Regions from separate parts of the Chryseobacterium sp. T20 genome, predicted to be linked through region 1. Evidence: riboswitches for the same ligand, from Rfam matches in the RefSeq annotation. Region 1 holds a riboswitch; the other holds the start of a gene.
The links. A riboswitch is a leader RNA that binds a small molecule or an ion and turns the genes downstream of it on or off. The one in region 1 is predicted to bind thiamine pyrophosphate.
Positions count from the first base shown of each region.

Region 2: it holds a riboswitch for thiamine pyrophosphate, as region 1 does, so the genes downstream of both, pnuC (nicotinamide riboside transporter PnuC) here and thiS (sulfur carrier protein ThiS) in region 1, are expected to answer to the same signal.

Region 1 covers NZ_JBLFDU010000006.1:145,230-150,949, reverse strand. Annotated here, with positions in the region: gene thiC (phosphomethylpyrimidine synthase ThiC) at 1-1,390, opposite strand, end outside; gene thiS (sulfur carrier protein ThiS) at 1,415-1,621, opposite strand; TPP riboswitch at 1,679-1,775, opposite strand; gene ACMA47_RS15295 (hypothetical protein) at 1,882-2,694, opposite strand; gene ACMA47_RS15290 (RluA family pseudouridine synthase) at 2,713-3,390, opposite strand; gene ACMA47_RS15285 (hypothetical protein) at 3,402-3,716, opposite strand; gene panB (3-methyl-2-oxobutanoate hydroxymethyltransferase) at 3,720-4,535, opposite strand; gene ACMA47_RS15275 (Crp/Fnr family transcriptional regulator) at 4,597-5,310, opposite strand; gene ACMA47_RS15270 (heavy metal translocating P-type ATPase) at 5,399-5,720, shown strand, end outside.
Region 2 covers NZ_JBLFDU010000001.1:167,653-173,372, forward strand. Annotated here, with positions in the region: gene ACMA47_RS00780 (FecR family protein) at 1-720, opposite strand, end outside; gene ACMA47_RS00785 (GIY-YIG nuclease family protein) at 945-1,565, shown strand; gene ACMA47_RS00790 (RNA polymerase sigma factor) at 1,667-2,161, opposite strand; gene ACMA47_RS00795 (hypothetical protein) at 2,296-3,327, opposite strand; gene pnuC (nicotinamide riboside transporter PnuC) at 3,314-3,910, opposite strand; TPP riboswitch at 3,936-4,042, opposite strand; gene ACMA47_RS00805 (alpha-ketoglutarate-dependent dioxygenase AlkB family protein) at 4,134-4,745, opposite strand; gene ACMA47_RS00810 (TonB-dependent receptor) at 5,124-5,720, shown strand, end outside.

The DNA of each region.
Region 1 (5,720 bases):
CCCCGATTCCGGAAGTAATGTGATCATAACCTGGTGCAATATCCGTTGTTAAAGGACCTAAAGTATAGAACGGAGCTTCATGGCATTCTTCCAGTTGCTTTTCCATGTTTTCTTTGATCATATGCATCGGAACGTGTCCAGGTCCTTCAATCATTACCTGTACATTATGTTTCCATGCAATTTTTGTCAGTTCACCTAAAGTTTCCAGTTCTGCAAACTGAGCGGCATCATTGGCATCTGCAATAGATCCCGGACGAAGACCGTCTCCCAGAGAGAAAGCTACGTCATATTTCTTCATGATCTCACAGATCTCCTCAAAATGAGTGTACAGAAAGCTTTCTTTATGATGGAATAAACACCATTTTGCCATGATAGATCCTCCTCTGGAAACAATTCCGGTAACTCTTTTCGCTGTTAAATGAATGTATCTCAGCAAAACTCCTGCATGAATGGTGAAATAGGAAACTCCCTGTTCTGCCTGTTCAATCAGTGTATCTCTGAAAATTTCCCATGTCAGATCTTCAGGAACTCCTTTTACTTTTTCCAATGCCTGATAAATAGGAACGGTACCAATCGGAACCGGACTGTTTCTGATGATCCATTCTCTTGTTTCGTGAATATTTTTCCCGGTGGAAAGATCCATAATGGTATCGCCTCCCCATCGGCAAGCCCATACCGCTTTTTCTACTTCTTCTTCAATACTGGATGAAACGGCACTATTTCCGATATTAGCATTGATTTTCACTAAGAAATTTCTTCCGATGATCATCGGTTCACTTTCCGGGTGGTTGATGTTATTGGGAATGATGGCTCTTCCGGCAGCAATTTCGTCTCTTACAAATTCCGGAGTGATCTTACTTTTTGGAGTATTGGCACCAAAACTGTGTCCGGGATGTTGAAAAGCCATTTCTTTAGATACAGAATCAAGCTGTTCTATTCTTTGGTTTTCCCGGATCGCCACATATTCCATTTCCGGAGTAATGATTCCCTGCTTCGCATAGTAAAGCTGGGTAACTTCTTTTCCTTCCTGTGCTACTTTAGGTTTATGATCATAAGAGAATCTCAGTTCATCAAGACGTGGATCTGCTAAACGGGCTTTTCCGTATTCAGAAGTAATTCCGTCCAGGATATTCACATCATTTCTATCCAGAATCCATTGTTCTCTGATTCTTGGAAGCCCTTTCTGAATGTCAATAACCGCATTTTCATCGGTATAAGGACCAGAAGTGTCATAAATCGTTACCGGAGCATTATGTTCAAAGCCGCCATTGGTTAATTTGGTCGGGCTAAGCTGTATTTCACGCATTGCTACATTGATAGGGTGTAATGTTCCTTCAACATAGATTTTCTTTGAGTTCGGAAATGGCGAACATGTAATGGAGTGAGCCATAAGTATTGGTATTAAATATGAGAATTAACCGCCTTGAGTGGCAGTAATGATTAAAATAGAATCGTTGTTGTTAAGGATGGTTTCCGCCCAGATTGACAGGGGAATAATGCGATTGTTGAGGGCTACAGCAATACCTTTCTTTTTTCCAGGCAGCTCAATAGCCAGTAATTCTTCCAGATTTTCAGGAAGTACATCAAATGTTTTTCGGGTGTGGTTGATTATAAGTTCCATTCCTAATATTTTATATATACTTTAGGAATGGCCATTATTGTACAATAGAATGTACAGCAAAAGTCATCTACTTTTCCCTACGCTGGTATGATCCAGATCAGGTTCAAAGGGTAAAGTCTCAGTCTGTTGGTAACAGACACCCCTAAAGTTTGGGACGAAGTTAGACATTTTTTCAGAATGGGCAAAATCTGAAATGATTTTAAACAAAAAACCCGCTTCAATTTCAGAAACGGGTATTATTGATATCTAATCCTAAATTCTTATTTAAAAAGCTTTAGAGTTCCATCTGAATTATAAGAATGGGCCCATACTCTGGGCTCTGTTTTATCAAGCTTTCCCAACTTATAAAACTTGGTCGTCATTTTATTATAATTATTTGTGGAAAGTGAAAAGTAAAAATAGTCTTCAAAAATACCTAGTTTACGAAAAGGATTAGAGACAAGATCAAAAAATTCAAATTCAATTTCTTTTGTAATGTATACCTCTATATTATTATGCTTTTCTGTAGTAATCGCTTTCTCTAAATTACCTTTATTATTATAGATAAACTTTTCTACATATGCTAAAACATAATCATTAGGATTGGTTGGGTCATAAAGTGCATTAGGAAATTCCGTCAAAGCTTCCGCAAGTTTTCCGGAATTATTATAACTATATGTAATGCGCTTTTCTTTTGCTGCTTCATTAGTAGGAGAAGGAATTATTAATTTAATCGCTCTTCCTTGATTATCAAACTCAAATTTTCTTTCATCTGGTTTACTGGCATTGTAATTTTTCATGACAGCAGTATTACCTGTGTACGTTATTTTGGTATATCCATACTTTGAAAGATGTTCAGGCCACTGCATATCCCACTCAATGTAAATCCCAATTCTTTTACTTATTCTTCCCAATGGATCATATTCAAAATTATAATTATAGTCACTTCCAGAGGGTGTCAATGTAGGAAAAATAAATGAAATTTCATTAGGTTTATCATTTATAATCTCCTGGGGAGTTTCAATTTCATGATCTCTAGAGCAAGACGCAATAACCAATAACATGGTCATCACAAAAATTAATTTAAGTTTCATAGTATTTAGTTTTTAGTTTTATTCTTCACAAGCCCTCCAGATCGCATCATTCTGCGGAACAGGAGCTATGATTTCAATTTTTTCTTTGGTAACCGGATGAATAAATTCCAGTTTCCTTGCATGAAGATTGATTCCGCCATCAGGATTGGAACGTGGTGCTCCATATTTCAGATCTCCTTTAATGGGAACTCCCGTTTTAGATAGTTGTGCTCTGATCTGGTGATGTCTTCCGGTTTCAAGATCAATCTCAAGAAGAAGATAATTATCCAGAGTCTTGATCACGTTATAAGTCAAAATCGCTTCTTTTGCTCCTTCTGTAGCTTTTGGAAAAACAATGGCTTTATTATTTTTCTCGTTTTTCTTTAAATAATGGACCAATCTCTGACTTTGCGGGATCATTTCTTTTTCAACAACTGCCCAATATGTTTTTTTTACTTCACGGTTTTTCACCATTTGCGTCAAACGGGAAAGCGCTTTGGAAGTCTTTGCATAGATCACCAGCCCTGATGTAGGACGGTCTATACGATGAACCAAGCCGAGAAAAACATTGCCCGGCTTAGCATCTCTTATTTTTATAAAATTCTTGATGGATTCTAATAGTGATTCATCTCCGGTTTTGTCACCTTGTACAAGCTGACCCACCTTTTTATTAATCACCAGAAGATGGTTGTCTTCATATATAATCTGCTCCTTCATACTTCTTCCGTCTATCTTCTTCTATTGGATAAAGACAGGATAATCCCTGCCAGAAGGCCCACCGTTTTAACAGCTGAAAGTTTTGACCCTTCCGGAATAAATGCTCCGAATACACAGATCGCTGCAGCAGCATACATTGCATACACAAAGTTTTTATTCGTAAGCAATGGTGCCTGAATAAAGAAGCTCGCTCCTATCAGCACATAAAATACTTTTCTAGAAAGTAAATGATTAATTTCCGGAGAGAACAGATTAAACCATCCCACAGCAAGACAAATCAATGCTGCGATAGATAATATTCCCTGAATAGATTGTTGATTCTGCATAGATTAATAGCTTTCGTTTTCGTTGGGAAACTCAACATCTTTTACATCTTTTACATATTGAGCAACAGCTCCTGTAATTTCTGTGTAAAGGTCAAGGTACCTTCTTAGGAATTTCGGGCTGAAACCTTTGTTCATTCCTACCATATCATGATACACCAAAACCTGTCCGTCACAATGTGCTCCGGCACCGATTCCGATGGTAGGAATAGAAATACTCTCGGTAACTTTCTTCGCTAAATCCGCAGGAATTTTTTCCAATACGATGGAGAAACATCCTAGTTCTTCCAGAAGTTGTGCATCAGCAATTAGTTTTTCAGCTTCTGCTTCTTCTTTAGCTCTTACTTTATATGTTCCGAATTTATAGATAGACTGTGGTGTTAAACCCAAATGTCCCATTACCGGAATTCCGGCATTGATGATCTTTTTGATAGACTTGGAAATTTCTTTTCCGCCTTCAATTTTCACAGCATGTGCCCCACCTTCCTTCATCATTCTTACCGCAGACTCCAATGCTTTTTCAGGATTACTCTGATAAGTTCCGAAAGGTAAATCTGCTACCACCAAAGCTCTGTCGGTTCCTCTTACCACACTTTGAGCATGATAGATCATTTGATCCAGCGTAATAGGTAATGTAGTTTCAAAACCAGCCATTACATTCGCTGCAGAGTCTCCAATCAAAATAGCATCTACTCCCCCTGCGTCTACCATTTTTGCTGTGGTAAAATCATAGGCTGTAAGCATTGTTATTTTCTCCTTGTCGAATTTCATTTTACGCAAGGTTTCAGTTGTAACTTTTTTAATTTCAGAGTGAACAGACATAATTTATCTATTTTTAAAAGTTAAAAAGTCGGCCTTGAGCCGACTTAAGTTTTTGTATGATTTATAAAACTACGTGACCGAGTTTCATGAGTTTGTCGTGATTTAAAATCTTGATATTTCTTCCGTCTACTTCAATCAGGCTATCCTGTTTGAATTCCGAGATCAGACGAATGGCACTTTCTGTAGCAGTACCGATAATATTGGCAATTTCTTCTCTCGTTAATGAGATCTTGATAAAGCCTTCAGGATCAACTCCCAGCTTCTGTTCCAGTAGCAAAAGAATTTCTGCCAGTCTTTCTCTTACCGTTTTCTGTGCAAGGAAAGTAATGGTGTTGGAAGATTCTCCTAATTCGTATGAGATTTTCTGAAGCATTACGAAAGACAGCTGTGGATCTACCTCCAAAAGATACATGAAAATATCTGCGGGTAAGAACACACATTCAATATCTGTCATTGCTTCTGCTTTGGCCTGGAAATTTTCCCCGCAAAGCAAAGAACGATAGCCGATGATATCTCCTTCTTTGATAAATCTTAAAATCTGATCTTTACCGAACGCTCCTGATTTCGAAAGTTTGGCAGCACCTTTTTCCAGGACAAACACTCCTTTTGGAGTTTCGCCATCCTCGAAAATGGTATCATGTTTCTGAAAACTCAGTTTCTTTTTGCCATTAATGTATTTTTCAAAATCTGCGCTAGAAAGTCTTTCTTTAAATGATTTATCATTAAAAACTCTGGCGAACCTCTCTTCAATTGCTATCTGTTGTTCCTGCGGCATTTTATATGATATTTATCACAAAAATAGAACTTTTTAACGCGATAAACAAAAAAATTTGTTATAATTTTGTAGTTCAATATTTTATGGGGTGAGCGAGAACTGTTTTCATTGTGGTCAAGGGATAGAAAAAGAGAGAATTTTATTTGATGAAAAGACTTTCTGTTGTAACGGATGTAAGTCTGTTTACGAAATTCTAAATTTAAATCATTTAGGCAATTTCTATGAGCTTAATAAAGGAGCAGGAATTCGTCCGAATGATGAAAATTCTTCTCAATTTGATTACTTAGACACGCCGGAAATCTTTGAAAAAGTTACTGATTTCTCTGAAGGAAGCACCAGTCTTGTTACTTTCAAAATCCCTGTAATTCACTGTTCATCCTGTATCTGGCTATTGGAAAGCCTTCATACAT
Region 2 (5,720 bases), on a different contig from region 1:
GGTGATATCTCCATCAATAACATTCTCTCTATATTGTTGAGGATAGGTTATTGAGATATTGTACGTCTTCTCCAATTGTGAAATGGCCTGTCCGAATTTCATTTCATTAAAATCAAATGTTCTTACCACATCCTGATCGTAGAAATGTTTTTCTGCTCCGTCTTTATCTGCAAGCCATGTTTCTTTAGGTAAAAGATAGGTTGTATGACCGTTGTAATCAATTTTTACTTTTCCTTCTTTCAGATAGACTTTTTTATCTTCAGATCTCTGATCCAACAGGAATTTTGTTCCCAGCACTTTTACTTTAAATCCATTGGCATCAATGACAAAGGGCAACGCTTTATTTTTAGCAACACTGAAGAATGCTTTTCCCTTGAAAGAAACATTTCTGGCTTTTTCTCCGAAATTATCATTCAGGGTCAATTCGCTTTCAGGTTCTAATGTAATGATACTTCCATCTGGTAAAGTGAATTCCTTTTGCATCCTTTCAGATTTGAAAACCATTTGCTGATGGAATGAAGATTTCATATCATTATCAGTAAAGAAAAGAGTCATCACCGTAAACAAAGGCAGAAGAACAGCCGCGGCCCATAGAAAACGTTTTGTCTTGTTTCTGGATCTGATTTTATTTTCAAGTCCGTTCCAGATTCTCTGATCTGCCGAATCCTTTATTTTCCGGTTTTCATCTTTGACTGATTTCCATTGATTTTCGAAATCCATATGCTCCTGTTTGTTCTTTATTAAAGAATACGCAGGAAGTGTACAATCGTCAACCTGTATTTTTTTGATTTAACGATTTGTTCATACAAATTAATATTGAATTAAAGTAAATAATCACTTATTAAAAAAATATAATTAGGTACTACAATCAAATATTATTGTCCTACAAAATATTCTGTATCTTAATATTATATATATTTGTGATTATAAAAACTATATAAACCATGAATCAAAAAACAAAAGATTTTTTTGAAAAACATAAAATTCTAGAAAGAGAAATAATTGATGCAAAAGGACAAACTATGTATCAACTTAAAGATTTTATGAAGTCACAAAATAAACTATTTGCCTACAATACTACCGCCTGTAATCAAGGTCATACAATCAAAGATAGAAATGGACATTGTATTGTATGTAAAACAGCTTCAATTACATTTTTAAGAAGATCCTTAGCAACAGGTAATATTTATATTGCAGGAAGTATTGCAAAGGAATATATAAAAATAGGAATGTCAACCGTTCCTCTTGATCAAAGGTTTACTAGACTAAACTCTCGGAGAGTTGGTAATACTAATGATTGGGTCTTAATTAAAAGTATAAAATGTGATTTTGTAAATAAACATGAACTTGCAATACATAAATTATTAAAAAAATATAAAATTGACGGTGATAAATATGGTGATACAGAATCAACAGAAATTTTTAGATGTAGTTATGAAAAGGCAAATGCAACTTTAGAACAATATTTTGAAGAAAATAATATTGAAAAAATTGAAACAAAAACGTTTTTATATAATCCGGAAAAATATAGTTTTAGAAATCTAATTAATTCAAATAACATGTAACCTATTCTCTAATATTATAAAAGACCAATAGAAATATTATAAAGTTATTCAATCATAAAATAATTTGGAGTAGGGACTTAATATCAATATAAACTGAATCGTTAAAAGAAAAAATTCAAATTCGCTCTCAGAAACTTCAACACTTTATTGACATGTTTTTCCACGGCTGTTTTAGAAATATCATTTTCCTGAGCAATGGTAAAAAGACTGAGATTCTGGATTTTATTTTTGATGAAAAATTCACGGCTCTTTTCCGGAACCTGCTCCAGAAGGCTTTCTATCTTTTTAAGCTGATCTTCCTGTTGGATCTGTTTTTCGAGTTCTGAGCTTTCTTCATCCTGACTTTCCTGGGAATTTTCAAGAGGAACGAAAATCATTTTTCTTTTACGGTAGAAATTGGAGATTTCCTGTTTGGCAGATTTAAAGATGAGTGCTTCAATTTCTGAGGGAGAATGGGTTTTGGATAGATATTTCCAGACATGCATAAAAATATCCTGAACAATTTCTTCAATATCCTCCTCTTCCGAAAGGTATTTGGCCACAAAAAAATACACCCTGTGCTTGTAACCGGAATATATTTCTTTAAAATGATCCATTCTTTAATACGTCTTTGAACTCAAAACTGGTGGTACAAAAGTATCCAAAAGCTATGGCAATCATATTAAATATATATTAAGTTTAAATCCTTAGCGATAAGTCAGCACCGGATTTTCACAGAAAAATTTTCTGCTCAGAAAGAAAAGTCCAAATCATCAGCGAAAGGTCTGAAATTGGAATGCATAGCCGCTGTAAAATAGTCACAGAATACCTGATACACTGCAGAATTGGTATCCGTTGCCCGGATTCCCAGTTGTGTATAAATAGTAAGAATCTGATGGGACAATCTTTGAACCAGCTCTACTCCATATTGATGAATCTCGTGTTGTTGATCACCTGAAATCTCTTTATGATCACCCAGTATATTTTCTACTTCTCTGGCAATGTTTAGTACTTTTTCCAAATGTTTTTCAACAGACTCTGTGAAACTTTTGAAATGGATCTCAGGACGAATCAATTCTGCCTCTTCAATAAAATGAGAAGCCATTCCTAAATAATTGACCAAAAGCGTCAGATCTGCAAAAACCCGAAACGGAATAGTGTCCAGAATATCCTTGGTGAAAAAGGTATCATACACAAAGCTGTACTCTTCACTAACGAGAACATTTTCAACAGTGAATGAATAGGTGCCGCTGGCTTTCATTCCCATAGATTTCCAGTTAGGAATAATTTGAGCCCTTTCTTTCGGAATAATGAATGAGTGAATGATCTCATTACCGTCTTTATCCATTATAGGTTTCCCGTTTTCCGTAATCTTGGCATTCAATGTGAAATGGGTCAGATGAGGTGCTCCGGTTGCAAAATTCCATGAACCATTGATCAGATAAGTACTGTCATCTTGTTTTTCTGCTGTACCGCCAATCATTCCGCTGCCGCCAAAACAGGTTTCAGAATGGGTGAACAGTAATTGAGCAACTTCAGGTTTGATATTTCTGGAGAAGTAATTGGCTCCGGCACAAAGTGTCAGCATCCAGCCAAAGCTTCCATCGGTTTCTGCCCAACCAAATAAAGCTTTAAGTCCTTCTTCAAAACGATAGCCGAGTCCTCCATATTTTTTGGGAACCCAGATCTTCAGTAATCCTTCTTCGTGAATATATTGTATTACCTCATCAGAAATTCCAGAATCTCCATGAAGTTCCTGTCTGATCTCTTTAGTGCTCAGCATTAGCTTTGGATTTAATGATTTTCTGCCACTCTATATATCCGGAGATGGCTACTAAAAATAAGAATGATGTCAAAACAGCATAGAGATACAATTCTTTATGGATCATTAAAGGGATAGAAATAATATTACTTACGTTCAATATCACCCAGTTTTCAATTTTCCGTCTTGCCATCAGCCACATTCCCGCCCAGGCAAAAGCACTCACCAGAGAATCCCAGACCGGAACATCCGAATCAGTAAAATGGGTCAGAAAAGACCAGAATAAGATAAAAGTTCCCAAAACAATTCCTCCGGTAATCCACTTTTCTGTGGTGCTGGTAACGGAAATTTCCATTTCTGATTTTTGCTTCCCGAATTTCCAATACAGCCATCCATAGATACTCATGACCAGATAATAAAGATTTAAGGTAAATTCAGCGTACAGCTTGGAAGTAAGCATCACATACAACGTAAGAAGAATCCCTGCAATTCCGAAAAGATAGTTGTTGACGTTGTTTTTACGAGCCAGTAAAACCTGAATGACTGAAAATAAGACTCCGAACCATTCCGGTAAGGTAATTTGTTTTAAAATGTCCTGCATCATATTAATTATTGGAAATCAAATGATGAGATGATCAGTAAGCAATCCCTACGCCGGCATTATCCGGATCAGGTGTGGAAGTACATTCCTGGGTATCATCTCAGCCACTGTTCTGTAGCACCCCATTGTTGGGACAAAGGTGCAGCTTTTTTGTGGAAAAAGAAAGGACTTCAGGCTTTTAATTTTGGAAATATAATACTTCTATTTATCCTTTAAAAAAAATATCCTATGCTTCCTGAACTAACCGGAATGTAAGATTAATACGTTCCTTCATGGAGGATACAGACTTAGCAATTCTATGCTCCCAGTTTTCCTGAAGATCACCTTTCATAATCAATAATGAGCCATTAGGAAGTGGTAGGCTGTATTTACTCTGATGATGATCCTTTTTCCTGAAATCAAAGTTTCTGGTCTGTCCTAAACTTAAAGATGCAATCACAGGACGTTTTCCATATCTGCTTTCCTTATCCCGATGCCAGGCAACAGAATCGTTATGATCCCTGTAAAGGTTAAGCAATACAGAATTGAACTGATAGCCGAATGTTTCTTCGATCCTTTGCTTTAAAGAAAATAATTCGGGAGTCCAGAGGTTGTTATCCACTTCACCATTTCCTAATGGATAATCCGTTTTCGGATCACCATACCAGGCTGTTAGGCGTGGTGTCAGAACCGTTTTGTCATACATTTTCTGAGTACGTTGTTTCCAGGGAGATGTTTCAAGCAGATGATATTTAAGATTATCCGCTTCCTCCTGACTCAGGAAATGTTCTCTGTATTCCAATAGGTCTTTTGGAAATTCATATAAATCTTCTGAATCGAACAAGCTGAGCTGGGTCATATTTTTAGTTTTTAAAATAACAGAAAACCTTATGTTCTCTGAGGAAACGAATTTGATACAAATAATATCTACAAATATATCAATAATGATACAAAATAAATCAAACAATAAAGATCATTAGAACAAAATACATAATGGTAGATTTTTACAAAAGCTATATCATTATTTTTATTCGTTAAAAACAACCTTCTTTTTTATATAATTCACTTTTATAACAAATTGTAAATTAAATATCTGAAATAATTAATACATTCAAAAAAACGAGTAATAATGTATTATATGCACACAATAGGATGTCACTTCGGGAAGATTTAATACTTAATTCAAAAATAATTATTCATCTTTGCAGCCTTAAAATCAAACACGCTAGTTTATTTCATGAGCATTACTTTTAAAAAGCGACTAATTATAGCGCTTGTATTACCTACGGCCGCCATTTATTATGGGCAGAGTACGAAGGATTCTTTAGAGAAATCTAAATCTATTGATGAGGTTATGTTGGTAGGTAGAAACCTTTCCCAAACAGCCAAAGAGAGAAAAACACCTGTTGCAGTTTCCAACATTAAAGCTGCAGAAATTCAGGAAAAACTGGGAAACAGAGAATTCCCTGAAATTATGAAGTCTACTCCATCCGTTTATGTTACCAAAGTAGGTGGTGGTTTCGGAGACAGCAGAATCAACATGAGAGGTTTTGACGGGGCCAACATTGCAGTGATCATCAACGGACAGCCGGTGAATGATATGCAGGGAGGAACTGTGTACTGGTCTAACTGGACTGGGTTGGCTGACATTGCCAGCAATATTCAGATCCAAAGAGGTTTGGGAGCTTCTAAATTTGTAGTTCCATCTGTAGGAGGAACGATCAATATTGTAACCAAAGCTACCGATTCTGAACAAAAAGCAATGGTGAAAGGAGAAGTTGGAAATGACAACTACTCCAGAATATCTGCTATGTACTCTTCAGGATTAAAAAAC